4 regions of the Paraburkholderia sp. RL17-347-BIC-D genome follow, and region 2 is predicted to be linked to each of the others. Evidence: predicted binding sites of a transcription regulator. Region 2 holds the regulator's gene; each other region holds the start of a gene.
The links. The regulator LexA, encoded in region 2, represses DNA repair genes until DNA is damaged. The targets are predictions, from matches to a motif close to ACTGTATNNNNATACAGT.
Positions count from the first base shown of each region.

Region 1: a site for LexA is predicted at 5,113-5,130, ahead of P0D96_RS35515 (ATP-dependent helicase). Genes of this name have one in related genera too.
Region 3: a site for LexA is predicted at 2,706-2,723, ahead of imuA (translesion DNA synthesis-associated protein ImuA). Genes of this name have one in related genera too.
Region 4: a site for LexA is predicted at 3,898-3,915, ahead of recA (recombinase RecA). Genes of this name have one in related genera too.

Region 1 covers NZ_JARESS010000040.1:31,203-38,511, reverse strand. The annotation lists gene P0D96_RS35545 (phospholipase D family protein) at 1-98, opposite strand, end outside; gene panS (ketopantoate/pantoate/pantothenate transporter PanS) at 432-1,391, opposite strand; gene P0D96_RS35535 (MATE family efflux transporter) at 1,892-3,304, opposite strand; gene P0D96_RS35530 (RNA-binding S4 domain-containing protein) at 3,554-3,772, opposite strand; gene P0D96_RS35525 (hypothetical protein) at 4,105-4,557, shown strand; gene P0D96_RS35520 (hypothetical protein) at 4,657-4,920, shown strand; gene P0D96_RS35515 (ATP-dependent helicase) at 5,172-7,309, shown strand, end outside.
Region 2 covers NZ_JARESS010000005.1:287,361-294,669, reverse strand. The annotation lists gene P0D96_RS10140 (ABC transporter permease) at 1-720, opposite strand, end outside; gene nodI (nodulation factor ABC transporter ATP-binding protein NodI) at 815-1,729, opposite strand; gene P0D96_RS10130 (universal stress protein) at 2,017-2,481, shown strand; gene P0D96_RS10125 (DUF2939 domain-containing protein) at 2,531-3,211, opposite strand; gene P0D96_RS10120 (hypothetical protein) at 3,319-3,663, opposite strand; gene lexA (transcriptional repressor LexA) at 3,736-4,386, opposite strand; gene P0D96_RS10110 (sulfate ABC transporter substrate-binding protein) at 4,700-5,740, shown strand; gene cysT (sulfate ABC transporter permease subunit CysT) at 5,879-6,781, shown strand; partial or broken gene cysW (sulfate ABC transporter permease subunit CysW) at 6,778-7,309, shown strand, end outside.
Region 3 covers NZ_JARESS010000074.1:15,960-23,268, reverse strand. The annotation lists gene P0D96_RS43535 (error-prone DNA polymerase) at 1-579, opposite strand, end outside; gene P0D96_RS43530 (Y-family DNA polymerase) at 586-2,055, opposite strand; gene imuA (translesion DNA synthesis-associated protein ImuA) at 1,985-2,692, opposite strand; gene P0D96_RS43520 (hypothetical protein) at 2,839-3,048, shown strand; gene P0D96_RS43515 (hypothetical protein) at 3,121-3,339, shown strand; gene P0D96_RS43510 (VIT1/CCC1 transporter family protein) at 3,360-4,487, opposite strand; gene P0D96_RS43505 (DUF3597 domain-containing protein) at 4,925-5,374, shown strand; gene P0D96_RS43500 (tetratricopeptide repeat protein) at 5,492-6,334, opposite strand; gene ku (non-homologous end joining protein Ku) at 6,331-7,278, opposite strand.
Region 4 covers NZ_JARESS010000035.1:71,405-78,713, reverse strand. The annotation lists gene P0D96_RS33790 (MFS transporter) at 1-1,212, opposite strand, end outside; gene P0D96_RS33785 (sensor histidine kinase) at 1,430-2,977, opposite strand; gene P0D96_RS33780 (response regulator) at 2,987-3,763, opposite strand; gene recA (recombinase RecA) at 4,009-5,085, shown strand; gene recX (recombination regulator RecX) at 5,093-5,800, shown strand; gene P0D96_RS33765 (DUF2889 domain-containing protein) at 5,949-6,689, shown strand; gene sucC (ADP-forming succinate--CoA ligase subunit beta) at 6,686-7,309, shown strand, end outside.

The sequences.
Region 1 (7,309 bases), on a different contig from region 2:
GCGGGCGGTCTGGTCGCGCAGCCAGTCAAAAATACCGTTGCGCAACACAGCAGGAAGAATTGTCTCGTTGTCCCCCAAGGGGACTTCCTTCGGGGCATGCTAAACGCGCACGTGCGTTTCAGTGCGGCCCAGCTTTGATCTTGATGCGACGGCACGCTTTTCCCCTAGTTTGCAGGCTTCTCATGGCGACAGCGCGTGAGTGGCTCACGCTGTCGAGAAATGCATTCTAAGGGGAATCAGGCCGATGGGCTTTCGTTCTTGCACGCGGTCGCGGCGACGGGACTTTCGCGTTCGACTGCGCGCGTTGCGCGCTCTGCCGATACGTCGTGGACGCACCGGCAGGAGCTGCTATTGAATGCCGATCGTGCAGGCTGCACGCGTCGGGGTCGTGAAGCAATCGCGACACGCGCGGCTTGCCTCGCGGCTTGCTGTTACCCGCGTTCGGGGTTCAACACGCGCTCGCCATCCATATGCGTGGAGCCTTTCGCGGGACGTCCCGCCCAGTACCCGGCGAGCAGCGAGCCCGAGAGGTTGTGCCACACCGAAAACAACGCGCCAGGCAAGGCCGCGATCGGCGTGAAATAGAGTTTGCCGAGCGTCGCGGCGAGGCCCGAGTTCTGCATGCCCACTTCGATCGCGAGCGTGCGGCACACGGCTTCGTCGAAACCGAGCAGACGGCCGCCCCAATACCCGCCGAGCAAACCGATGCCGTTGTGCAGCACCACGCCCAGCATCACCACGAGGCCGACCGACGCGATGCTCTTCTGTGTGCCGCCCACCACCGCGCCGATGATCAGCACGATCGCGACCATCGAAATCAACGGCAGGATCGGTTCGATCTTGCGCACGACCTTGCCGAACAGATGATTGACGATCAGGCCGACCACGATCGGCAACGCGACGATCTGCAGGATGCTCATCAGCATGCCGTGCACGTCGACGGCGATCGACGCGTCCACATAAAGACGCGTGAGCAGCGGCGTCGCGAAGACGCCGACCAGCGTCGACAGCGCGCTGATCGTCACCGACAACGCCACGTCGCCGCGTGCCAGATAGATCATCACGTTCGACGCCGTGCCGCTTGCCACGCTACCGACCAGCACCATGCCGGCGGTGAGATCCGGCGGCATGCGCAACGCCTTGGCGATCACCCAGGCGGCCAGAGGCATGACGAGATAGTGCAGCACGATGCCGGCAATCACCGGCGCGGGCCGCGTGAAGACCCGCTGGAAATCGGCGACGGAGAGCGTGACGCCCATCGCCAGCATGATGATCGTCAGCAGCGTGGTGACGTGCGGCGCGATGCCGGAGAACGAGGCGGGCGAAAAGTACGCGGCAATCGAAACGAGCACGGCCCAGAGCGGGAAAAGACGGGTGACGCGGGCAAGCATGACGTGTGGTCCTTGGTTATGTTTTAGCGCGAGAAGCAGGGTCGGTCGAGCGGCGCGCCACCAGCGGCGGCGCGCTTGCGAGAGTCTGCCGCGTGAGAGCGGCAAGCCTTGATGGCGGGTGATGAGCCTTCGGGCGGCGCTGGCCTTTTTGAGGCGCGCGAGTGGGTTTTCGGGGGCGCGGGTGCGCGTCCATTGGCCGGAACGCTGCATTTTACCGTTCGCGGCGTATTTCCCGTGCGCCGATGGTTGCGCGTGCAACCAGCCGGGCATCGTTCAAACGGAATTGGCGGGCGGTGTGGCGAGCGTGGGTGGACTGCGGCGTTGGTTCAGCTTTGAACGCGTTTGCCCGGCGCCGTGCTGGCCGCAGTGGGATGCGCTACAAGTGCGACTTCAAACCGATGTGGCAGGCGGCGCGCCGCGCATGATGAGACCAGCGGCGCTAGTTCAGCTTTGAACGCGTTTGCCCGGCGGCGTGGCGAATCCGCGCCTCAAGCTCGGCTTCAGGCGGATTTAACCGGCGACACGCCAGAGGTGGCCGGCACGCGCCGCAAGCTCAGTTTATGAAAGCGCAGCGTCATCAGCAGCGCGACGCTCGCGAGGCCGGCCGCGAGTCCCCACCACAAACCGCGCGCGCCGAGGCCGAAGTGAAACGCCAGCGTGTAGCCGGTCGGAAAACCGATCACCCAGTAGCCGAAGGCGGCGGCGATCATCGGTACGCGGGTGTCTTTCAGGCCGCGCAGACAGCCCGAGCCGACCGTCTGCATGCCATCGACGATCTGGAAGATCGCCGCCACGCCGAGCAGCGAACTCGCGAGCGTGACCGTGGCAGCGTTGGCCGGATCGTCGAGATGCAGATAGAGGCCGACGATCCAGTGCGGCGCGGCGATCAGCACGAGGCCCGACAGCGTCATGAAAGCGACGCCGAGCGCGAGCGCGACAAAACCGGCGTGGCGCGCGGCGAGCGGCTGGCCGGCGCCGGACCAGAAGCCGACGCGCACGTTGGCCGCCTGGCCGATCGCGAGCGGCACCATGAAGGCCACTGAGGCCACGTTCAACGCAATCTGATGCGCGGCCAGTTGCGACTCGCCTAGCAGGCCGACCATCAGGCCGGTGGCGAGAAAGAGCGTCGACTCTACGCCGTAGGTGATCGCGACCGGCCAGCCGATGCCGAACAGTTCGCCCATCAGCGGCACGTCGGGCCGCGTGGCGACGACGAAATGGCGATAGCGCGGGCGCAAATGCAACAGCGCCATCAACACGAGCGCGCTCAACCAGACGGTGATCGAGGTCGCGGCAGCCGAGCCGAGAAAACCGAGCCGCGGCAGGCCATAAGCGCCGTGGATCAGGCCGTAATTGAGAAAACCGTTCACGCCGACGCTCACCAGCGACACCCACAACAGCCGTTTGGCCGCGCCGATCGCCGGCAGGAAAGAGCGCATCAGGCCGACCCCGATCAGGCTGCCGAGCGCGCCCCAGCGCAGCACCGCCGCATATTCGCCGACGTTGCGCGCGAGCAGCGCAGGTTCGCCGAAAGCGAGCAGGATCGGCGTGGCGAACGAGAGCAGGAAGAACGCCGGCACCGACAGCAGCACGGACAGCACAAAGCCGGTCCAGTAGATGTGCGGCACGCGGCCTTCGTCCTGAGCGCCGCGCGCGTGCGACACGCTCACGCTGACCGAGGTCAACACGCCTTGCAGCAGCGTGACCACCACGAAAAACAGGTTCGCGCCGAGGCCGCCGGCCGCGAGCGCGTCGGGGCCGAGCGAGCCGAGCAGGATCGTGTCGGTGACGCCCATCGCCATTTGCGAGAGTTGCGCGATGGCGAGCGGCGCGGCGAGCCGCGCGGTATCCGCCGCGTGGCGGGTCAGGGTCGGCGGCCGGGCGGCCACCCGGGTGATGCCGGATTGAGTCATGGAGCGCTTGGCGGCGGAAGTGGCGACAGCGCGACGGCGGGCGCGACGAGCGCGCGGGCGGAGGCGAGGGCGGCGGCTCGATGAGCCTCGGCGAATGCATGAGGCAGGCGCCAGCCGGGTATGTCAGCCGATTGTTTGTTTGTCGAAACTGACAGCTTATTGCTTGGGCGCGGCGATGTCGATGGAAGAGGCACGATTTTGGTGCGCACGTTGCTCCGAGTTTTCGGACTGCGGGCGACGGGCCGCGTGTCAAGCCTCGTGGACTGCGATCCGCGTATCGCCGAGCAGCACAACCTGACCCGCGCGGATCTTGCAGGTTTTACGCGTTTCGACCCGGCCGTCGACGGTGACCGCACCGTCCGCGACCATCATTTTTGCCGACCCGCCGCTGTCCGCCAGCCCCGTTATCTTCAGGAGATTGTGCAGTTCGACGTAGTCGCCGGTGAGCGTGAAATCGAGGTTGGGCATGGCGTTTGCACCTTCAGGCAAAGGGTTCGCATCATAAGCCAGAAGCTTGCCCTGGATGAAGTTCGCGGTGTGCGCCGTCGTCGTGTGAGCATCTGCAAGCAGATGTTATGCGATTGTCAGAAAGTGAAACGTTCCGTAACGACGGTCGTAAAACACGAACTTCACTCGTAAAGTGCAGATCAGCAGGGAAAGCCTGCTGGATTTTTATCTGGCAGCAAGCATACCGGGCGAGGCACGCAGAGCGCGCTCATGCAGTGACGCAAATGCAGCGGCTCAAATGCGCAGCGCCGGACAGGTCGCCCGCGTCACAACAACTTTAGAGAGGATTAGCCATGACCCAGATTCGTACACTTCTGATCGGTACCGCCCTTACGGCTCTTGCTTCCACGGCCGCGCTTGCGCAGACCGCGCAACCGGCAGCGGGTACGGACGGCCAGCCGCAGGTTCAGATGCAAGGCGCCGATACCGCGACCGCCCCTGCCGCGCAGGGCGTGCAGCCGGTGACGCCGCCGCCGACGCGTCTGACGGCGTCGGGCTCGACCGATCCGCTGGTGCAGAAGCGCGACGCCAATGCGAAGGCTAACGCCGAATATCGTGCGTCGAAGAAGGCATCCAAGGCGGAGCTCAAGGATCAGCAGAAGGCCGCCAAGGTTCAGTACAAGGAACAGGTGCGCGACGCCAAGATCAACCAGAAGGCGGATAAGCAGACCGCCAACAACGAGATGAAGATGAACATGCAAGGCCAGACGGGCGACCAGTCGGACGGCGCCGACGTCAAGCACTAAGGCCGAGTTTTGATCAAGCGGCGTGGCGGCGCGCTTTGCCGCCGCGGCCGCTTTGACGGATTTTCAGGTCCGGGCATCTCGTTTCAACGGAGGTATCGCATGAGCATTACCCAGTCCACGAAGACCACGCTTGTCGCCGCGTTGATCGCGGGTTGCCTGTCGTCGGGTGCGTTCGCGCAGGCTAGCGATCCGGCCGCGGCGCCGGTTACCCATGCCGACAAGAAGGCGGCCAAGGAACAATCGAAGGCGGACAAGAAGGCGTCCGTCGCGCAGGCCAAGGCCGACAAGAAGAAGACCGATGCGCAGGCCGACGCCGACAAGGCCAGCGCCGACGCTAATGTGAAGGACGCGAAGAAGCAATAGCAGGCTTGGCGGCAGCGGCAGCGGCAGCGGCAGACGCGGGGCGCATGAACGTCTCGCGATGTTCTGCCGGCAAAAGATGGCCCGTGCGCATTCGTGCGACGGGCCATTCTTTTTGCGCTGGTCTTCGCCCGTGCGGCCGCTTGAAAATGCAGACAGGGCGTGCGGCTAAAAAAGGGTCGCTTGTCTGCGCTAGTTGTATGGATATACAGTATGCGTCGCCGCTCTGAATCCATCCAACGCCCAAATCAATCGTGCTCTCAGTCGCCGAATCCGCGCCTCCCTCGCCGTCCCCGACGTCCCCGCCGTCCCCGACGTCCCCGACGTCCCCGACGTCCGACACCGCCGCCTGGCTGGCGAAGCTCAACGACGCGCAGCGCGAAGCCGTCGACTACGGCGCCGACACGCCCACCGCGCCGCTCGGCGCGCTACTGGTGATCGCGGGCGCCGGTTCCGGCAAGACCAACACGCTCGCGCACCGGGTCGCCAATCTGGTGGTGAAGGGCGCCGATCCGCGCCGCATCCTGCTGCTGACCTTTTCGCGCCGCGCGGCGCTCGAAATGACCCGGCGCGTCACACGCATCGCCGGCGCGGCGCTCGGTTCGCGAGCCGCGTTGGCGCAAGGACTGACGTGGTCGGGCACCTTCCATAGCGTCGGCGCGCGGCTGTTGCGCGAGTACGCGGATCTGATCGGCCTCGCGCCGGCCTTCACGATCAACGACCGCGAGGATTCCGCCGACCTGATGAACCTCGTGCGCCACGAACTCGGCTTGTCGGCGAAAGAGCGGCGTTTCCCGGCCAAGAGCACGTGCTTTGCGATTTACTCGCGCGTCGTGAACACCGGCGCGTCGCTCGGCCAGGTGCTCGACAAGGCGTTCCCGTGGTGCCGTGAATGGGAGGCCGATCTGCGCATGCTGTTCGCGGCCTACGTCGAGGCGAAACAGAAACAGAGCGTGCTCGACTACGACGACCTGCTGCTCTACTGGTCGCACATGGCCGCCGAGCCGGGAATCGCCGCCGACTTGTCGGCGCGCTTCGACCACGTACTGATCGACGAATATCAGGACACCAACCGCTTGCAGGCGTCGATCCTGCTCGCGTTGAAGCCGGACGGCCGCGGCCTGACCGTGGTCGGCGACGACGCCCAGTCGATCTATTCGTTTCGCGGCGCGACCGTGCGCAACATTCTCGATTTCCCCGCGCACTTCGATCCACCGGCCAAACAGGTCACGCTCGAGCGCAATTACCGCTCGACCGCGCCGATCCTGGCGGCGTCGAACGCGGTGATCGAACTGGCCAGCGAGCGCTACACGAAGAATTTGTGGACCGACAAGGCGTCGGCGCAGCGCCCGCGTCTCGTGACCGTCGCCGACGAAGCCGACCAGGCACGCTACATCGTCGAGCAAGTGCTGGAAGCGCGCGAACAGGGCATGAAGCTCAAGTCGCAGGCGGTGCTGTTCCGCGCCGCGCATCACAGCGCCGCGCTGGAGATCGAACTGACCCGGCGCAACATTCCGTTCGTGAAGTTCGGCGGGTTGAAGTTTCTTGATTCGGTGCACGTGAAAGACGTGCTCGCCGTGCTGCGCTGGGCGGAAAATCCGCGCGACCGCGTCGCCGGCTTTCGCGTCGTGCAGTTGCTGCCGGGCGTCGGGCCGGCCACCGCGGCGAAGGTGCTCGACGAGATCGTCGCTCGCGCGGGCAGCGGCAATCCCGCCGACACCGCCGGCGGCGCATTGGCCGCCTTCACCGCGCCGGCTCGCGCACAAGAAGACTGGCATCCGTTCGTCAAGCTGATGTCGAGCGTGTACGCGCGCCAGACGCCGTGGCCCGCCGAGTTCGAAATGGTGCGGCGCTGGTACGAGCCGCATCTCGAGCGCAATCACGAGGACGCGGCGATCCGTCATGCGGACGTGTTGCAGATGGAGAGCATCGCGGGCACGTATCCATCGCGTGAACGCTTTCTGACCGAGTTGACGCTCGATCCACCCGACGCCACCAGCGACGAATCCGGTGTGCCGCTCATCGACGAAGACTACCTGATCCTCTCCACGATCCATTCGGCGAAGGGGCAGGAGTGGCGCAACGTGTTCGTGCTGAACGGCGTGGACGGCTGCATTCCGTCCGATCTCGGCACCGGCAGCGAAGAGGAAATCGACGAGGAGCGGCGCCTCCTCTACGTGGCGATGACGCGCGCGAAAGAGGACTTGCATATCGTCGTGCCGCAGCGCTTTTACGTGCAGAACCAGACGCATATGGGCGATCGTCACGTGTGGGCGTCGCGTACGCGCTTCATTCCCGCGCATCTGATGCCGCTCTTCGACGCCTATGCATGGCCGCGCGTGCTGGTTCCGAGCGCGCCCACGGCGGCCGGGCTGGCCGCGGCGGCGCAGGC
Region 2 (7,309 bases):
CAGCATGGCCGGCCGCATCAAGTCGACGGCATGCGCCAACGGCAACAGCTGGGTGGCGCCTCGCGCCACTGCGGGCAGTTGCGACACGGGAAAGAACACGCCGGATAACAACAGCATCGGCGTCAACACCAGCGTCTGGTAAAACATGAAGAAGTCGTACGAAGGCGCAAGCGCCGTCACGACCATCGCGACGCTCGCAAACGCGAGCCCGGTCAGCACAATGACCGGCAACGCCAGCAGCATCGACGGAAAATTCGCGTAGCCCAATGCGCCGGCCACCAGCATGATCGCCGCGCCCGAGAGCGCCGCCTTGCTGGCTGCCCAGATCACCTCGCCGAGCACGATGTCGCCGAGTGTCAGCGGCGTATGCATGATCGCTTCCCAGGTGCGCTGCACGTGCATGCGCGAGAAGCCCGAATACATCGACTCGAAACTCGCCGACATCATCACGCTCGAGGCCACCGTGCCCGCCGCAAGAAACGCGATATACGACACGCCGTCGACATGCCCCACCATCAGCCCCAGCCCGAAGCCGAGGCCGAACAGATAGATCATCGGATCGGCCAGGTTGCCGAACATCGAGGCGATCGCGAGCTTCTTCCACACCAGATAGTTGCGGCGCCACACGGCGATCCAGTTGCTTGCGTTCGCGGGAAAGGCGGCGAAGGCTTCCTGTTTCGACGGCGTATCGCCCGGGGTTTCGTAAGTGCGTGCGTCCATTGCGTGTCTCGTGCGGTGTTCCTCTACGGAACTTCCTTTTGGGGTGTCTTTGTATCTGTAGCGCGTTGCGTGCGAGTCCGGTCTCGATGCGCCTCTAATCCTGCATCTCGCGACCGGTGAGCCGCAGGAACACATCCTCCAGATTCGCCGGTCGATGCAGATAGCGCAGATCCGCGCGCTGCTTGAGCCGCGCATGCACCGGCTGCGCGTCGTTGACATAGCAGAACAGCGTCTCGCCGCTGATCTCGGTGCGCTCGACGAGCGGCGCCAGTTCATCGCGCAACGCCACCGGATCGGGCCCGAAGATCTCGATCACATCGCAACCGATCTCGGATGCGATCAACGCGCTCGGCGCGCCTTCCGCGATCTTGCGCCCTTCCTCGATCACGCACAGCCGGTGGCAGAGCCGTTCGGCTTCTTCCATGAAGTGCGTGGTCAGCAGAATGGTCTTGCCGCGCGCGAGCAAGGAGCGCAGCCGCTCCCAGATCAGATGCCGCGCCTGAGGATCGAGGCCGGTGGTCGGCTCGTCCATGATCAGCACATCGGGATCGTTGACGAGCGCGCGCGCCAACGTGAGGCGCCGCTTCATGCCGCCTGACAATTCGCTCACGCGCGCGTCCGCCTTGCTCTCGAGCCGCGCGAATTCGAGCAGCGACGGCACCATCGCACGGCATTGCGCGGCGCTCAGACCGAAGTAGCGGCCGAACACCAGCAGGTTCTCGCGCACCGTGAAGTCAGGATCGAGATTGTCGAACTGCGGCACCACGCCGACGCGCGCCCGCGCCACGCGCGCGCGGCCGGGGATCGGCTCGCCGCACAGACGGATCCTGCCCGCATCCGGCGCCGCGATACCGAGCAGCATGCGCAACGTGGTGGTTTTGCCCGCGCCGTTTGGGCCGAGCAGGCCGAAGCATTCGCCGGCGTTGACATGAAACGACAGTCCATCGACGACCGTTTTTTCGCCGTAGCTTTTTTTGACCTGATGAAATTCGATGGCGGCTTCGGGCATGGATCGAACGAGTCTCCGGAAAAGACGTGAATGACGCGAATGGCCGGGGGAGGCCGCCTATTCTAGGGCATCGGCGGGACGCTGTTGGTTCGCCCCCGACAGTCCGAAGCGGGTTTCTTGCACTGCGGCATCGGCGCGCGGAGGACCCGCGGGCGGCTCGCGCACCTGTTTAGGGCGTCGTTAAGGGGCAGTTAGCGCACAGTTAGCGTTTTCCATCCCTTGCAACCTGAATTGCGGCGCACCATGATTAATTCAGATCGCGCGTCCCGCGCGAAGGGAGAAAAATCATGGCGAGCTACCAGAAAATCCTGCTGTGCTACGACGGCTCGCGTGAAGGCCGCAAAGCACTACGTTGCGGCGCCGACCTGGCGTTGGATCTGAAAGCGGAAACGCACTTGTTGTCGGTCGTCGACATGCGTTCGAGCATTGCGCAAAGCGCGGGCCTGTTGACCGACGTGGCCTGTGGCAGTTTTGAAAAGACCGCGCGCGACATCCTGCAGGAAGGCGTGGACTGGCTCACGGAGCGAGGCGTGAGCGCCCAGGGGCATTTCGCGTTCGGCCATCCGATCGACGAGATTGCCAACCTCGCCAATGAATTGCATGTCGACCTGGTCGTGGTCGGCCACCGCTGCCGCACGGGCTTGTCGCGATGGTGGATGGGCGCGGGCAATACGCCGCTGCTCGACCGTGTCTCGTGCAGCATTCTGGTGGCGTGTTCTTCAGCGCAGGAGCAGCAGCAAGCGGCGGCTTGAGGCGGGCTAGTCACGCGACCGGCCGCCTCGGCCTGACGGCATCAGGTGATCACTCGTTCAGGTTGACCGCGGCCAGCTTCCACGTGAATACGCCCTCGCGCTGGAAGATCGCCGAGTAACGCGCGTCGCCGGCGCCATGCTGGTACGTGACGACGAACTCGTTGAGGCCGCGATAGCCCGCCGTGGTTTGCGGCGGTTGCGGTGGCGCGGAGTTGACATTGGCCGCGTTGCCGTTTGCGGGAGCTGCAGGCGCAGGTGCGGTCGCAGCGGCGTCCGGCGGATTATTTGCGGCCGGGGGCGCGGGCGGTCGCTCGCCCGGATCGCCGCGCGGCGGCATGCCGTTCAGCAAGGCCGCCACGCCGTCCGGTGTGGCATACGCATCCACGAGCGGACCGATCAACGCAACGCCGATCATCGCGCCAATGGCGGCCAATGGATTGCCGTTGCTGTGCGCGCCAAGCCGCCGTGTCAGCAAGCCGGCGACTTGCTCCTTCAGGCTCTCACGCAACGCGGGGAAGTCGACATACTGATTGACGGTTTGCGCGTCGCGCGCATCGGCCGCGCGTTTGAGATTGTTCAGCGCGATGTACGGTGTCGCGTAAGCAAACCCCAGCGCGGCGATCACCACGATCACGATCAGCGTGACTATCAGCGGCCGGGTGGCGCCGCCATGCATGCCGCGCTTGCTGCCGCGCTTGCTGCCGCGTTTGGTACGTTTTGAAACTGCCATCGAGTGGGACTCTCCATCAGGTGTGATCTAACGTGGACCGCAGCCACGCGAAAACGATCCCACGCAATACATCTCTCGCTGTCCCGTTCAAGACCCTTCAAGACCCCTCAAGACTCGAACACCGCCCCATGCACGTTGGCTTCATCGGCGATGCAGCGGTCGATCATGCGGCAAACCGCGTCCATCGTGCCGACCATGATCAGACGCGACGGCCCGTGATAAACCCGCACCGGTGCGCGACGCGCCGGTTCCGCCGTATTCAAGCCCGAATTCAACGACACGCGGGCAAATGCCGGCATCGACGACGGCAGGCTCGGCGCGGCCTCGGGCGAGTCGAACAGCGACGGCGTGCCGAGCGTGGCCGCCTCGATCAATGAGCAGGGCACCAGCTTGCGAAGATGGCGCAGACGACCGAACTGGCGAAAGGGCAGCAGGCGGGCAAGACGTTCCATGAGACTCTCCAGGCGATGCAACGTTGATGCGGCGTTGGCGCGGCTTCTTATTTTGTCGAACGGGCGAGAGGGTTAAAACTCGCCGGGGCGGATCAGCCCCACGGCGATACCCTCCAGCGCGAACTCCGCACTGCCGGTTTCAACGAAGATGTTTTCGTAATCGGGATTCTCGGCGATCAGCTCGAGCCCGTTCGGCCTGCGCTTCAGGCGCTTGACCGTGACGTCGTCACCAAGCCGGGCAATGATGATCTGGCCGTCTTTGGCTTCGCTGCGCTTTTGCACCGCGAGCAGGTCACCGTCGAAGATGCCCGCGTCGCGCATGGACAGCCCGCGCACCTTCAGCAGGTAGTCGGGCTTGCTCGAGAACAGCGCCGGGTCGCACGCATAGTGCTGCGAGATATGTTCCTGCGCGAGGATCGGGCTGCCCGCGGCAACCCGCCCGATGAGCGGCAGCGACAGTTGCATGATGCTGGCGTGCGGCAGCGTGAACTGGTGCGGCGAGTCTTCCGGGCCGGCCAGCAGGCGAATGCCGCGCGATGCGCCGGCCGCGAGTTCGATCACGCCCTTGCGAGCCAGCGCGCGCAGATGTTCTTCTGCCGAGTTGGCCGAGCTGAAACCCAGCTCGGCGGCGATCTCCGCGCGGGTGGGCGGAAAGCCGGTGCGTTCGATAGCCCTGCGGATCAGATCGAAAACCTGCTGCTGTCGTGCGGTGAGTTTGGTCATGGCGCCACTGTATGTATGAACAGGTGACTGTATTTTTATACAGTATTCGGCGCAATTCAAGCTTTACTTTAAGTTCGGGGTGAAGGGTGTCGTTCCAGCGCCGTCAAGCGACGCTCAAACACCCGTTTTCGTGCCGCAACGCCTTATCCAGCTGTCATTACCACTTTTGCGTATTAAAGAATGAAGAAACATTATTTTTAATGATGAAAGCCCTTCGATAGACTGGCCTCCAGTTGGCGCTCATGTGCACGTGACCGCGACGTAAAAAGACACCACACGCTGTTTCAGCGGACACAACGCGGAGAAAGTTGACATGGATCACCAAGGTACGGGGCTGGCAGGCAGGACGAAAAAACTGATCGCGGCGCTCGCATTGGGCGCGGCGGGCGCGCTCGGCGTGATGGCGCAGGCGCACGCCGCCGACACGACGCTGCTGAACGTGTCCTACGACCCGACCCGCGAGCTGTATCAGGACGTCAACCAGGCGTTCGGCAAGGAATGGAAGGCGAAGACGGGCGAGACGATCACCTTCAAGCAGTCGCACGGCGGCTCGGGCGCCCAGGCGCGCTCGGTGCTCGACGGCCTGCAGGCCGACGTGGTGACGCTGGCGCTTGCATACGATATCGACGCACTGGCCGGCAAGGGTTTGCTGGACAAGGGCTGGCAGAAGCGCTTGCCGGATAACGCGTCGCCGTACACGTCGACGATCGTGTTTCTGGTGCGCAAGGGCAACCCGAAGCACATCAAGGATTGGGACGATCTGACCAAGCCGGGCGTGTCGATCGTCACGCCGAATCCGAAGACCTCGGGCGGCGCGCGCTGGAACTACCTCGCGGCCTGGGCGTATGCCGAGCATCAACCGGGCGGCAATGATCAGAAGGCCAAGGAATTCGTCGGCAAGCTCTATAAGAACGCCGGCGTGCTGGATTCGGGCGCGCGTGGCGCGACCACCAGCTTCGTGCAACGCGGTATCGGCGACGTGCTGATCGCGTGGGAAAACGAAGCGTTCCTGTCGCTGAAGGAATTTGGTCCGGAGAAGTTCGAGATCGTGGTGCCGTCGGTCAGCATTCTGGCGGAGCCGCCGGTCGCCGTGGTGGACAAGGTCGTCGACAAGCACGGTACGCGCAAGGTCGCCGAAGCGTATCTGAACTTCCTGTATAGCGAGCAAGGGCAGGAGATTGCGGCGAAGAACTTCTACCGTCCGCGTTCGAACAAGGTGCCGGCTGAGCTGACCGCCAAGTTTCCGAAGCTGAAGCTGTACACGGTGGACGATTCGTTCGGCGGCTGGGCCAACGCGCAGAAGACGCACTTTGCCGATGGCGGCGTGTTCGATTCGATCTATCAACCGCAATAACACTGCCGATGCCGGAACCGGCATAGGCAACGAAGCGGCGCGGCAACGCGTCACTCCCGAGCGCGCCCATGGGCGCGCTTTTGGCCGCCAGGGCCCGGCGGCCAGCAACACGAGCATCAACCTGAACGAGTAACGAGCATGACGACGTTGACCTTCCGAAAACCGAGCGCGTTGCCCGGTTTTGGCCTGACACTCGGCATCACGGTGGCTTATCTGAGCCTCGTGGTGCTGATTCCGCTTGCGGCGACCTTTCTCAAGACCGCGACGCTCGACTGGAGCCAGTTCGTGCGCGCGGTGAGTTCGCCGCGCGTGCTCGCGTCGTATCGGCTCACCTTCTTTTCCGCGCTCGGCGGCGCGCTGATCAACGCGGTGTTCGGTTTTCTGGTGGCGTGGGTGCTGGTGCGCTACACGTTCCCGTTCAAACGTATCGTCGACGCCGTGGTCGATCTGCCGTTCGCGCTGCCCACCTCGGTCGCCGGCATTTCGCTCGCGGCCGTGTACGCGGGCAACGGCTGGATCGGGCAGTTCCTCGAACCGCTCGGCCTGAAGATCGCTTTTACGCCCGCGGGCGTGCTGGTCGCGCTGACGTTCATCGGCTTGCCGTTCGTCGTGCGCACGGTGCAGCCGGTGCTCGAAGAGTTCGAGCGTGAACAGGAAGAAGCGGCGGCGTGCCTCGGCGCCTCGCGCTGGCTGACGTTTCGCCGCGTGGTGTTGCCGGCGGTGTTTCCGGCCTTGTTGACGGGCTTCGCGTTGGCATTCGCCCGTGCGCTCGGCGAGTACGGTTCGGTGATTTTCATCGCCGGCAATGTACCGATGAAGTCGGAAATCACGTCGCTGCTCATCATCACCAAGTTGGAGCAATACGACTACGCGGGTGCGACAGCGCTGGCGGTGGTGATGCTGGTCGTGTCGTTCCTGATGCTGCTCTTCATCAACACTTTGCAGTGGTATTTGCAGCGCCGCACGAGTCGCGGCGGTGCAGGCCCGGCGCCTGCCGCTGCGAGTGTCGCGGCGATCGGTGTCGGCGGAGGTGCGCAATGAGCCGCCGCGCCGCGAACGAAGTGAATGGCGTGAACAACGCCGTAGCCGTGGCACCGCGCGCGCCGCTGAACGTCGCGCGCCGGCCCGATCCGGTCACCGAGCCGCCCGTTGTGCGCTGGATTCTGACCGGCGTCGCGCTGCTGTTTCTCGCGCTGTTTCTCGTCGTGCCGCTCGTCGCCGTGTTCTATCAGGCGTTGAACAAGGGGCTCGGTTTCTATCTGGAATCGCTCGCCGATCCGGACGCGCTCTCGGCGATCAAGCTCACCGTGATCACCGCCGCGATCGCGGTGCCGCTGAACCTCGTGTTCGGCCTCGCGGCTTCATGGTGTATCGCCAAGTTCGAGTTCCGCGGCAAGGCGCTGCTGACCACGCTGATCGATCTGCCGTTCTCGGTGTCGCCGGTGATCTCGGGCTTGATCTATGTCTTGATGTTCGGCGCGCAGGGCTGGTTCGGCCCGTGGCTGCAGGACCACAACATCCAGATCATTTTCGCGGTGCCGGGCATCGTGATGGCGACGATCTTCGTCA
Region 3 (7,309 bases), on a different contig from region 2:
CGCGATGAACTCGACCGAGCCACGGTGAATTTCATCCATGGCCCGTTGATGAAGCACCAACCCGACCCAGGCGCGGCCAGTAAATGTATCGTCCAGCCACTCGACCTGTGCAGCAAGGACATCCTCGTTGGCCGGGAAATCCGGTACAAGAATGGCGAGACAGTCCGGCATCCCGCGAAGGTGCCGATATTCCTTCTCTGGTCGCGAGAGGTCCTGTGGCGTCAGCCGATATTTGCCCTTGGTTGCCCGGGTGCGGGCGAGCGTAATCAGTTCAGACAGGTTTCCGTATCCCTCGCGGTTCCTGGCGAGCAGGATGAGTCCGAACGCGGGCGAGCCGTCGGCGTTGACGAGCCGGAAGAACGAGCCGACGATAAACGGTAGCTTCGTCTCCTTCGCTGCGACGTGCGCACGCACAACACCAGCTAGCGAACATTCGTCTGTGACAGCCAGTGCCGAATAGCCGAGCTGTGCCGCGCGCTCAGACAGTTCCTCGGCATGGGAAGCGCCATGCAGGAAGCTGAAATTCGAGAGACAAAAGAGCTCGGCATACGCCGGAAGGACATTGAAGGTGGTGTCCATGACGCATCAACCGAATAGTCCGTGAAGGAACCACCGCTGCTCCTCTTCCGCATCGCGGCTGCTGACACGCTCGCGATATATCCAATAGCAACTCTGGTCTTCCGCCTGCGCCACGAAATAATCGCGCGTCACGAGCTCACCATCAAACCAACCGGCCTCGATGCGTTCGCCAGGTGACACCATCCGCAGTGGAGAACCATAGAAGGGACGATGCTGACGCATCAGCAGTCTCACCGGTCTGTCCAGCATCCAGGTTGGTCTCGGTAGACCGAGCGGAAGTGCTTCCTGCTTCGACTTGAACGTCACCGGCACCCAACGGTTTGCGACCTCCGGGCGATGGTCGGCAGTCGGCGCGGGTCGAAGAACATTGTCCTCTCCAAGCCGCGCAACAAGCAGCTCCAGAAGCCGCGCATGGTCTTCCTTCGAACCTCCCGGCTCCGGGAATAGCGTGTCAGATGCCGGCGCTGCGGATTCCACTCTGGACGCATCGAGTCGCAGCGCGATGACGGGTGCGGCCAGCTCAATCCGGTGTAACCGCTCCTTGAGCAGCCTGACAAGATGCTCCTCTTTCCAGGTCGGCTCGCCCAGCGCAATGTCGATGGTTGTCGGCTCGATAGCGTCGCGCCCGCGTTCATGTTCGAGCAGCAGTCTGATAGCCGTAACCGCAAGCTGCTTGGCGCAAAGCCAGCCGCACAATTGCACGATGAGTCGATGCGCACCGAACACTGCGCCGTCCGCGTGTTCAAGCCGGTCCGGCATTTCGATGCGTGCGGAAAAAGTGGGGGGCAGTTCGAGCCAGTCAAACAGTTCGGGAGCCGTGCCGAACGCGCGGTCGAGCGAATCAAGGAGATGTTCACCGCATCGCCGCTGCAGACCGGCGCGTGGCAGGCGTCTTACATCCGCGATGGTTTCGCACCCGAGCCCGGAGAACCAGTCTCCGAACGGACGAACCTCAGGAACGGCCATCATCGGTAAAGCGGCTAGTCGTTGTTCAAGGGAAGCCAGCTTGAGTACGCGCCGGTTTCCGAACTTCGCCAGGAGCCATCCACCCTGGCCGGTGGGTGCAGCGCTAATGCGTGCTGTAAGCCCGAGCGTCCCAAGGACCGCTTTCGCTTCGCGGCACAATGCAAGCAGGCCGCCGAAGAGTCGCAGACTCGCGCCGACCTCAACAACGACGGTCGCTTCGTCAAGCAAGGCGACCTCAGGTGAAAACCGCATCAGGGTGATGCCCACCTCCCGCTGTGCCGCGGCCTCCTTGGCCGCATCGCGTTCATGCATCTCTGTTTCCGGCGACAGTGTCAGCACTCCGCCGCGCTTCATCCCGAGGCGCACGCCAGCTGCGCGAGCCGTGCTGTCGGTAATGACCACTTTGTCTTTCTCCAGGACTGCACTTCCGTGGGCAGGCTCAGACGACCACTTCGGTCGGAACACCTCGAGCGGCAACTTCGGCAAGTGGACGGCGAGAAAGACGCGCATGTCGGGAAAGCAATACGGGTGTGGGTTGAAGGGGAATCGACAGAGGCTCTGCGCGCGCTGGCCCTCGTCGTTTCACAATGTCAACGGTCAGACCGTCGGCGGATGGTCTTAAAGCGAGCCGCAAAAGCGCGGGCGATGAGTCCTGTGCCGCTGCCAGGGGCCTGACCATCACGAAAAGTGTTTCGGATGACTGCGCCGCCAGATGCAGGCGCCGCAGCGATGATGCCTGCGCGTATTGCGCCCAGAAGATGAGCGCACCGCAACTGCCTGCCCGCAGAATCTGCTCAGCCGACCAGAGCGCATCGGCGGTCTTCTGCGCTTTCACCCTCAGCACCTGGTCAATGGGAAGTCCGATGTAGTTGAGTCCAAGTCCGTCCGGGGTGTGTGGCGGCTGCACGAACGCCACAGGGCGGTCGCTCGAGCCACTGAGCGCCGGGCGCAACAGTCGCAATTCACCCACCCCGGCTTGCTGGACCATCAGGTCGATGAGCGCTCCGACCGGCCAGCCTCCACCGGGAAGCTCCGCCGACAGGGCCGGATAGCCAGTCTCGACGACCCGCCCACGGCCACGCGCGAGCTGGGACGCACGCCACAGGGACGGATGTATCTCTTCGGCCGTGACGGTTGTGCGGGACATGTGGACCTGAAAACCTGTATATTTATACAGTATCCTACACGTAAATTCGTAGGCGTGAACTGTCACTTATATTTCGAGAAATGGGCTGCGCGACATACATCGCTCGGCCTCATGTCCTGCTTCCATTGCCCAGAGGAGGTTCCACCATGAGAGCAGATGACTGGGTTCGGGAGGCCGAACGCGAATCAAAGCTTGTCGATGCCTTGTTTAAAGCGCGTCGCCTTATTTCCATGCACAACGGCATGACCGTCCGGTGCGACGGCGAAGAATGGCCGCTTGATTTTGGCCAGGAGTTGAGGATGATTGACGCTGCGTTGAAGACGGCCGGAATTGACACGCGGCGCCTCAGGCAATAGATACTTGTCGAGCCGCTTGCGTTAGTGAATCATTCACAGTGCGCGGCATGGAGGACCTTGAGAGGTCGACGGATGCAAACTGAGAAATATCGTGGATACACGCTATGGGGTCACGCCATCCTGCAACAGGAAGACACCCCACGGACCGAACGGTTCGCTGGGAGCGGCACAATCACGCGCCATACGAAAGTCGTCAACGTGTCTGGAGTCCTTGGACACTTCGGAACGGAGGAGGATGCTGAGATCGCTGGCATCGCGTGGTGTCGCGCCTGGATAGAGAGCGACGAATAGCAGACGCGCGTAGCCACGCACTACGAAACAGACACGCCCAGGAGTCGCCCAACACCGAACGTGAAAGCTGCAGCGATAAGGCCGATGACAACCTGCCGCAATGCGGAGAAGGCCGCGCTTCGTCCGTTAAAGAGTGATGTGAAGACTCCGATGGACGCGAGAGCAAGAGCGCTCAGCACGATACATTGCGCGATGGCGCTGAGTCCATGCGTCCATAGGAACGGCATCGCCGGGAAAATGGCACCGACCGAGAACAGGCAGAAGGAGACGCCAGCAGCCGACCACGGATTCCCGCCCAGCTCCGCCGGGTCCAGTCCAAGCTCCTCCCGTGTCAACGTTTCAAGGGCCTTGTCCTTGTCGCGCATCATCTGCGATGCCACGCGCTTCGCCTCATCGGCTTCGAGCCCTTTCGCGCGATAAATCAGCGCCAACTCGTGCTCTTCGGCCTCGGGCGAAGTCTCCAACTCGTCGGCTTCTTTCGCAATCTGGGTGCTAGCCAACTCCCGGGCGTTGGTCACCGAAAGCCATTCACCCAGCGCCATCGAGCACGCTCCGGCTATCAACCCGGCAAGCCCTGTCAGCAGGATTGCCTTGTTGCCCGTTCCCGCACCCGCCACGCCCATAATCAGACAGAAATTGGAGACGAGACCATCGTTCGCGCCGAGTACTGCTGCGCGCAGGTCGTTCCCCGACGACACCCCCTTGTGCCATGACTCGGCTGCGGCAATACGCGCGCCCTGCGACATGTCCGGGTCGCCGCCATGAGCCAGCGTCTGGACCACTGCGGCGTGGTGATGCTCGTCGGCCGACATGCGCCCCGCATCCGGTTGCCCGTGATATTTGTTCCGGTCTGCGTACTCCGCCGCAGCAAGCGTGGGCAATACGAAACCCGCGCCGAACAAGCGGACCAGTGTCTTCATCAGGCGTGTCTTGACGGCCTGCCCGGTTCCCTTCGGGCGGACCCCGTTGGCTCTCAGCTTTTCCGCCCACACCTGCGCATGGTCACGCTCTGATTGGGCCAGGTCGCAGTAGACCTGCTTGCGGGTTTCATCCTCCTCGAGCTTGGCAAGCGTTTCGTATAGCGCAGCACTATGAAGTTCATCAGAGAGGTTTGCCCTGAAACGCTTGATTTCGTGTTTCGATGCCATCGTGAAGTACTTGCCGATTTTTGTTCGCCACCACGTAGCGTATTTGATTCAGGAAACCTGAATCACAAAGCCCCTAAAACGCGGCCTAATCGAGAAAGTTAACGGTTCTCATACCGATTTGGGTCCGCGCGCCGACACACCGTCTCGCAGACACCGGCGCAGGTCCCCGTTGAACTGGTCAGGACACGATGTTGGTAAATGCGCTGGATGAACACGATGATGTTTCGGTCCAGTTATCCAAGCCTAAGGCCCGGCATCTTGCCATCAAGAAATTGGGAGCGATTCTATCTTGATTGCCACATGTGCTCCCTGGCGTACTTGAGGACATCGCCCCGAGGCGGCCAAACGTATGGCGCGCGGTAGATTTTATCTCTAGGCATGTCCGTTGCGCGACCAAGAAGGCCGACCATTGTTTGTCATGACCCAAGGAGCAACAAATGAGCATCTTCTCGACCATCCTCAATAAGATTTTTCCGCATGACCACCCAGCGAACACAACCTCAGCGGCTACTGCAGCGCCGGCCGCCACCGCGCCGGCACCCGGTTCCACAACAGCACCAGCCGGTGCGCCATCCACACCATCGACTGCGGCAGCGCAACCCTCACAACCCTCCGCTGCGCCAATGCCGACCGTGGATGTTGGAGCGGTCCTTACGCAAATGCAGGAAGGAAGCGGGCAGCAATTGAATTGGCGTACATCGATTGTCGACCTACTCAAGCTCCTCGGGCTCGATAGCAGCCTCGACGCCCGCAAGCGACTGGCCTCCGAACTTCATTACACGGGCAACACGGAGGATTCAGCCACGATGAATGTCTGGCTGCATCGCGAAGTAATGCAGAAGCTGTCGGAGAACGGCGGCAAGGTGCCCGACGACCTGAAAAACTGAGTGAGTTAGCCTTCGGTCTTCTGAATGACAAGCGCCGTAGCTTATGCTGCGGCGCTATTACTTATGAAGGTTTTTTCACCGGCGGCATGCCGCCTATTGCCGACCGGCAAATCTAATTCAGCCGACCAGCCGCCGATAGGCGCTCAGGTGCCTAACGAGACCTTGCTTGTCGCCACGAATCTCGCTTAGCCGGGCAAGGTTGAAGTGAGCGTCGGCATGCGTAGGGTCAATTTCTATGCATCGCTGATAGGCCGCTGCCGCCGCGTCGTAGCGGTTCAGTTCCTCTAGGACGACCGCGCGGTTGAAGTGAAGCAACCCGTCGTCGGGAAAATGCTCGAGTGCACCATCGAAAATGGACAACGCCTCATCGCAACGCGTTTCCGCCTCGCATAGCAATACGCCCAGATTGGTATATGCGTCGTAATGCGGTGATGGCGCAAGCTCAAGCACTTTCCGGTAGGCCTGTTCCGCACCCACCGCATCTGTTTCGGTGAGCTGCTCGGCAAGTGCGAACCATTCTTCTGCCTGCTCTTCCCGACTCGCCAGGTTTCGCGGAGCCGAGTCCAAAAACGCTACATCACCTCGGATAGGTGCAACCTCGAAATCAAGCAGGTGCTGGCCTGATGCAGCGTCCCATTGGGACTGTCCTGACCTGACCGCTACAGTTTCGCCGACAGATGTGATTCGGATTCCAGACAGCGGAAGTTCGTCAGGGAGTTCGGCTTTCAGCTTGGCAAGCGCCTTGAGAATTTTCCGTGACGAGACTTTCGCGGATTGCAGTTGAAATGCGGTGCGAAGGACCACGACATCCTGGAACGAGAAACGAAGTTCGTTCCGCCGGCCGCGCGCGGGATGAACAAACCCCGCGTCAATCAGTCCAGATAGAACTCTGCGCGAAACGCCCAGCAGTGACTGGAGGCTCCGCAGCGAATAGTCGTGTGACAGATTTCGTCTGTTCACTTGCGAGCTCGAACCTTTGCCGGCGGCGCTTCTTTCACGTCAGCTCTCGGCGCGGCTCGTTTGACAGGCCGTCGGGGTTTGGCTGACAGTCCTTCAACGTCATCTGCCGAAGCCTTTTTTGCCGGGGCCGTCTTTGCAACCGATTTGGCAGGTGCGGCTCGCTTTGCCTTGTTGGTGCTCAGACTTGCTCGCAGCGCTTCCATCAGGTCAATCACCTGGCCACCGGATTCCTCTGCTGGCGTCTCTGGTGCCACAATCTGTTTGCCAGCAATTTTCCGGTCGATGGCTTCAAGAATCCGCTTCTTCTCTTCGTCTTCGTACGCAGTCGGGTCGTATGCGTCTTCCGAAACCTGGTCGATGATTTGAAGGGCGAGCTTCAGCTCCGTATCACTGACACTCACGTGTTCGATGTGCAAATCGCTCAGCGCCCGCACCTCATCGGCAAACAGCAATTGCTGAAAGACCATCCCATCTTCCGCCGGCCTTATCTGAACGATTCGGGTCTTTCCCTTGTACGACCATTTTGCCAGCGCGCAACGTTCGCTTTCTCGCATGGCCTGTTGCAGCAGGCTATAGGGTTTGCCTCCCCGTTTGTCCGGGGCGATGAAGTACGCCTTGTCATAGTAGAGCGGGTCCACCGACTTTTCCGGGACGAAGGAAACAATCTCGACAACGTGGCTCGCCCCTTCCTCGAGTGCCTTCAATTCGTCAGGAGCAAAAACGACAAACTGCCCCTTTTCGAATTCGTAGCCTTTTTTCATGTCAGCGCGGGCGACGACATCGCCAGTAGCCTCGGATATGTATTGCTGCTTGACCCGGCCGCCTTCCGGCGTCAGCAGATTGAAGCCAACGCCAGCAGCGCTGTCCGTAGCCGAATAAAGCTTCACCGGTATGGATACCAGACCGAAGGAAAGCGTCAGCGATGCGATGGAACGGGCAGCCATGCGATTCTCCTGATAGCGGCGGGCGAACCGC
Region 4 (7,309 bases), on a different contig from region 2:
CTTGATCTCCGCCAGCGTGCCCGCCGGCGCGGCGACGTTCTCGTAGTTCAAGCCGGCCTTCGAGAGCGCGCTCTTGGCGATGTCGCAGGAACTCGTGAACTTCGAGGTGCCGACCGGGTTGAACTGGAACGAGCACTCGTCCGGGTTCGCGATCACGACGATCGGTGCCTTCGCGGTCGCGGTTTCCAGCGCCGGGTTGGTGTAGTGCGCCAGCGCCTTGAACAGCGGGAAGTACGTGCACGCGGCGATCAGCAGGCCGGCCATGATGATCGGCTTGCGGCCGATACGATCCGACAGCGAGCCGAAGAACAGGAAGAACGGCGTGCCGATCAGGAGCGCGATCGCGATCATGATATTGGCGCTGCTGCCGTCCACCTTCAGCGTCTGCGTCAGGAAGAACAGCGTGTAGAACTGGCCCGTGTACCAGACCACGGCCTGGCCGGCGGTGAGGCCGATCAGCGCGAGAATCACGATCTTCAGGTTCTTCCACTGGCCGAAGGCTTCGGTCAGCGGCGCCTTGGAGGTCTTGCCTTCGGCCTTGATGCGCTCGAACACCGGCGATTCATGCAGTTGCAGACGAATCCACACCGACACGCCCAGCAGGATGATCGAGGCGATGAACGGAATGCGCCAGCCCCAGGCGCCGAACGCGTCTTCACCCATTGCCGTACGCACGCCGAGAATCACCAGCAGCGACAGGAACAGGCCGAGCGTGGCGGTTGTCTGGATCCAGGCCGTGTAGAAGCCGCGGCGTCCCGGCGGCGCATGTTCGGCCACGTAGGTGGCGGCGCCGCCGTACTCGCCGCCGAGCGCGAGGCCTTGCAGCATGCGCATCGCGATGAAGATCACCGGCGAAGCAAAGCCGATCGCCGCGTAGCCCGGCAGAAAACCGACGAGGAACGTCGACAGGCCCATGATCACGATCGTCACGAGGAACGTGTACTTGCGCCCGACCATATCGCCGAGGCGCCCGAACACGATCGCGCCGAACGGCCGGACCGCGAAGCCGGCCGCGAAGCTGAGCAGCGTGAAGATGAACGCGGCAGTCGGATTGACGCCGGAGAAGAAGCTCTTACTGATGAAGGCCGCCAGCGAGCCGGCCAGATAGAAGTCGTACCACTCGAAAACCGTACCCAGCGACGATGCGAAGATCACCCGCTTCTCTTCGCGCGTCATCGGCACGTGCGAGATTTGCCCGCCAACGGTAGCCATATGTCGTCTCCAATATTGATATGCACGCGGTTCGCCGGTAACGGCGTTCCCGTGGAACCGATTATTGGAGTGGAAACTTACGGCGTACTGACGTGGCGGGGTGAAATTGCAGCCTGGCGTGTGTTGCAGGTTTTTGGCCAACACGCGGCGATCTGGCCTCAAGACCGGCTAATTTGCTCTCAAGTAATCTCAATATCGAGATGGCAGATTTGCGCGTTCAAGTCACGTTAGGGTAAGTCCCGGCCCGTTCGTGCACGTGCAAGCTTACGCGTACGAGCGTGCCGGCAAGCCGCGGCGAGGTTTGGTAGACGTTGTCGTCGATCGTCAGCTCGCCGCCGTGCATGGTCGCGATCTCGCGGACGATCGCGAGTCCGAGGCCGCTGCCGTCGCCTTCACGGCCGAGAATCCGGTAGAAGCGCTCAATCACCCGCGAACGCTCGGCGACCGGAATGCCGAGGCCGGTATCCTCGACTTCCAGATACACGAGCCGCGCCGGCGCGTCATGCCTGACCCTGACGGTGATGCGCCCGCCCGGCGGCGTATAGCGGATGGCGTTGTCGATCAGATTCGACAGCATTTCGCGCAACATGACCGGATTGCCGTCCACTTCGACGGGCTCCTCGGGCGCTTCGTAGCCCAGATCCATCTGCTTGGCGAGCGCGGCCTGAACCCAATCGCGCACGGCGTGGCGCGCGACTTCGGTCACCTCGACCGGCGTGAAAATCTGCCCCGACATGCGATTCTCAGCGCGCGCCAGCGCCAGCAGTTGCGTGACGAGCCGCGCGGCCTGCTCCGAGCTGGTGGCGATCTGCTCCAGCGAGCGATGCACTTCCGCGGAGGCGTCCTGGCGCAGCGCCAGTTCGGCCTGGGTGCGCAGGCCGGCCAGCGGCGTTTTCATCTGATGCGCGGCATCGGCGATAAAACGCTTTTGCAGCTCCATGTTCTGTTCGAGGCGCGTCAGCAGATCGTTGAACGAGGTGACGAGCGGCTCGATTTCCGGCGGCGCGCGGCGTGCCTCGAGCGGCGACAGGTCGTCCGGGCGGCGCGCGCGGATATGCGCCTGCAGCGCGTGCAGTGGCGCGAGGCCGCGCGAGAGCCCGAACCACACCAGCAGGATCGCGAGCGGCAGGATCACGAACTGCGGCAGGATCACGCCTTTGATGATGTCGTTGGCGAGCTGGCTGCGCTTGTCGAGCGTTTCGGCGACCTGCACCAGCACAGGCTGCGCGCCGGGCGTCTGCGGAAACTCGACGGTCGTATAGGCGACGCGGATATCGTTGCCGCGCAGCACGTCGTCACGAAATTCGACGAGCCCCGGCTGCGGCCGGTCTTCCTCATGCGGCAGCGGCATGTCGCGCTCGCCGCCCACCAGTTCGCCGCGCGTGCCGAGCACCTGATAGAACACGCTGTCCACATTGTCCGCGCGCAGAAAGTCGCGCGTGGAGTCGGGCAGCGTCAGTTCCGCCACGCCATTGACCGGATGAATCTGGCGCGCGAGCACGTACGCGTCGGTTTCCAGCGCGCGGTCGAACGGGCCGTTTGCAATCGACTTGGCGACCAGATACGTGACAGCGAGGCTCATCGGCCAAAGCAGCAGCAGCGGCGCCAGCATCCAGTCGAGGATCTCGCCGAATAGCGAGCGCGGGCGCGCCTCGGCGGCAGCTTCGGTTTCGTCGGGCGGGGCGAACGGATTGGCGTAGCGCTCGTCGCGCGCCTCGTCGAGGTCCGCCGCGTGCGCCGTAGCGCGGTCTGCGCGCGCGGACATGGGCGTCCTCTATTTGTAGTGATGGCTCGCCGGCATCGCGCCGGACGGCGGCGAGGAGGGCGGCTCGGGCTCGGCGGGCGGGGGCGTCGTCATGGCGTTCGCGCTCGTGCTCGCCGGCGACGCCGCTTTCTCGAGGCAGTAGCCAAGACCGCGCACGGTGATGATGCGCACGCCGCTCGGTTCGATTTTCTTGCGCAGGCGGTGCACGTAGACCTCGATTGCGTTGTTGCTGACTTCTTCACCCCATTCGCACAGGTGGTCGACGAGTTGTTCCTTGGAGACAAGGCGGCCGATCCGTTGCAGCAGCACTTCGAGCAAACCCAGTTCGCGCGCCGACAGATCGATCACCTGCTCGTTGACATAGGCGATCCGGCCGACCTGGTCGAACGACAGCGAACCATGCCGTACGACCGTCGGGCCGCCGCCCGCGCCGCGCCGCGTCAGGGCGCGCACGCGTGCTTCGAGTTCGTTCAGCGCGAAGGGCTTGGCCATGTAATCGTCGGCGCCGAGATCGAGACCCTTGACACGTTCGTCGACGCTGTCCGCGGCGGTCAGGATCAGCACCGGCAGGTTGGAATTGCGCGCGCGCAGGCGGCGCAGCACCTCGAGGCCGGACATGCGCGGCAGGCCCAGATCGAGAATCAGCAGGTCGAAAGTTTGCATCGACAGCGCGGTGTCGGCCTCGACGCCGGTCTTCACATGATCGACGGCATAGGCCGATTGGCGGAGTGATCGAACCAGACCGTCCGCGAGTATGCTGTCGTCTTCGGCAATCAGAATTCGCATGGTGCGCAAGCCTGGCCTTGCCGGCGCCGCGGGGTGTCCCCCGGCGCACAGCGGTCTCCGAAAATTATTGTGGGTAGTTGGGCAGCGCGACAGTAAAAATGCGCGTTCGCATGAGAATCGTGCTTGCCAAAACTACTGTTTTTTTATACAGTGTCTGGGTTTCGTGTGCTGTCCTTCACGAGTAGGTTGAAACTCGGGGCTGCACATCCGCCTCAGACGCCGTTCATCATAGCAAAGGACGATTCATGGAAGAAAGCAAGAAAGGCTCGGCTGGACTGACTGCTGAAAAGAGCAAGGCACTCGCTGCCGCACTCGCGCAGATCGAAAAGCAGTTCGGCAAAGGGTCGGTCATGCGGCTCGGCGCAGGTGAGGCGGTCGAAGATATCCAGGTGGTCTCAACCGGATCGCTCGGCCTCGACATCGCGTTGGGCGTCGGCGGTTTGCCGCGTGGCCGGGTGGTCGAAATTTATGGCCCGGAGTCGTCCGGTAAAACCACGCTGACGTTGCAGGTCGTCGCCGAAATGCAGAAGCTCGGTGGCACGGCGGCGTTTATCGACGCGGAACACGCGCTGGACATCCAGTACGCGGGCAAGCTCGGCGTGAACGTGAACGACCTGCTGGTTTCGCAGCCGGACACCGGCGAACAGGCGCTCGAAATCGCCGACGCGCTGGTGCGTTCGGGCTCGATCGACATGATCGTGATCGACTCGGTCGCGGCACTCGTGCCGAAGGCTGAAATCGAAGGCGAAATGGGCGACTCGCTGCCGGGTCTGCAAGCGCGTCTTATGTCGCAGGCGCTGCGCAAGCTCACCGGCACGATCAAGCGCACGAACTGCCTCGTGATCTTCATCAACCAGATCCGTATGAAGATCGGCGTGATGTTCGGCAACCCGGAAACCACCACGGGCGGTAACGCGCTGAAGTTCTACGCGTCGGTGCGTCTGGACATTCGCCGTATCGGTTCGATCAAGAAGAACGACGAAGTGATCGGCAACGAAACGCGCGTGAAGGTGGTGAAGAACAAGGTTGCTCCACCATTCCGCGAAGCGATTTTCGACATCCTGTACGGCGAAGGTATTTCGCGTCAGGGCGAAGTCATCGACCTGGGCGTGCAGGCCAAGATCGTCGACAAGGCCGGCGCATGGTACAGCTACAGCGGCGAACGTATCGGTCAGGGCAAGGACAACGCGCGTGAATTCCTGCGCGAAAATCCGGATATCGCTCGCGAGATCGAAAACCGTATCCGTGAATCGCTGGGCGTGAATGCCATGGCTGAAGCCGTGACCGGCGCAGGCGCTGAAGTCGCGGACGAAGAAGAGTAACCATCACGTGATACGCAAGGGCCGGCCGTTGTCCGATTCCGGACACCACGCGGACGGCCCGCGTGATGAAGACGACGAGTCGTTCGATCCATTCGAATCGTTCGACGCACATGACCGCGCTGCGGGCCGCAATCCGCAGCGCGCGCAGTTTGAATCCTCCCCGCCCGTAGGCTCGGATCCCTCCGAAACCACCTACACTCGCTCGCGTCGCGTCCCAGGCGAAGCGAAACCCGGGCAAGACGAAGCCAAAAAATCCCAACGTCCGGCACGGTCGCTAAAAGGCCGCGCGCTCGGCTATCTGTCCCGCCGTGAATACAGCCGCACCGAACTGGCGCGCAAGCTGAAGCCGTTCGTCGAGGAAACCGACTCGCTCGACACCTTGCTCGACGCACTCGAAGCCGAAAACTGGCTGTCCGATTCGCGTTTCGCCGAAAGTCTGATTCATCGGCGCTCGTCGCGATTGGGCGCGAGCCGGATCGTCGGCGAATTGAAGCAGCATTCGGTCGACCAGACGCTCGTCGAAGAAGCCAGCGCGCAATTGCGCGAAACGGAACTGGCTCGTGCGCTCGCCGTCTGGCAAAAGAAATTCGGCCGGCTTCCCGAAACGCCCGCCGAACGGGCGAAGCAGACGCGCTTTCTGGCCTCGCGCGGATTTTCGGGGGCCACGATCGGCAAAATCCTTAAGGGAATCGACGAAGACTGGGCCGGCGAGTAAGCGCGGCGGCTTTATTGGCGCGCAAGCCCTTTAAGACAGCGACTTCCGCGCTCAGCCGCCTGCGGCGCGGCCGTGCGCAATCGGACCTGTCCCAAATACCCAGTATGCTAAAATTCGTGGGTTTTCCAATCCGGCCTTTCCTTCCCGCATGCCGCTCTCCCCGCCAGTGTCCCGTCAGTTGCGCCATCGTCGCGCAATCAGAGCGGAAGCCTATGAGCGAGCCGATGGCCTGTGGGATGTGGAAGCGTGCTTGACCGACGAAAAACCGCGCGATGTGGTGCTTGCGTCGGGCGTCCGGCCCAATGGTCAGCCGATCCATGAACTCTGGCTTCGCATCACCATCGATCGCAAGCTCAATGTCGTCGACGCCGAGGCGTCGTCCGACTGGGTGCCCTATCCTGGTTTGTGCCAAGTCAGCAATCCCGCCTACCGTGCCCTCATCGGGCTCAATCTCCGCCAAAACTTCCGTCGCGAGTCTGCCCGTTTGCTGGGCGGCACGGCGGGTTGCACGCATCTCACCGAGCTGTGCGCGATCCTGCCGACCGCCGCGATTCAGGCATTCGCCGGCGAAGTGTGGAACACCGGTGACGGCGCGTCGGGCGCGAACGCAGGTTCAGGAGACGGATCGTCTAACAGCACAGGTGAGCATTCCAACGATAAACCGCCATTCCAGCTGGGACGCTGCCACGCGCTGCGTTTCGACGGCGAGGCGGTGCAGCAGTTTTATCCGCGCTGGTATGGCCGCGCTCCGTATACAGCGGATCGCGCGGCATCGTCAGGCGACGGGGCAGTCCGCCAGACAGGCGAGGGCGGCAACGCGTCCGGCATGAACGACGGCAGCGGAAACGAAGTTCAATCCAACTCTCAGACTGAAGGGAATCACGCATGAAGATTCACGAGTACCAGGGTAAGGAAATCCTGCGGAAATTCGGCGTCGCGGTACCGCGCGGCAAGCCGGTCTTCTCGGTGGATGATGCGGTCAAGGCCGCGGAAGAGCTCGGCGGCCCGGTATGGGTCGTGAAGGCTCAGATCCACGCGGGTGGCCGTGGCAAGGGCGGCGGCGTGAAGGTTGCCAAGTCGCTGGAACAGGTTCGTGAGTACTCGAACCAGATCCTCGGCATGCAGCTCGTCACGCACCAGACCGGCCCGGAAGGCCAGAAGGTGAATCGTCTGCTGATCGAAGAAGGCGCTGACATCAAGAAGGAACTGTATGTCGGCCTCGTGATCGATCGCGTGTCGCAGAAGATCGTCGTGATGGCATCGAGCGAAGGCGGCATGGACGTCGAAGAAGTCGCGGAAAAGACGCCCGAGCTGATCCACAAGGTTGCAGTCGACCCGTCGACCGGCCTGAAGGACGCCGAAGCTGACGACCTCGCGAAGAAAATCGGCGTGCCCGACGCATCGATCCCGCAAGCGCGCGCGATCCTGCAAGGCCTGTACAAGGCATTCTGGGAAACCGACGCATCGCTGGCCGAAATCAACCCGCTGATCCTGACCGGCGACGGCAAG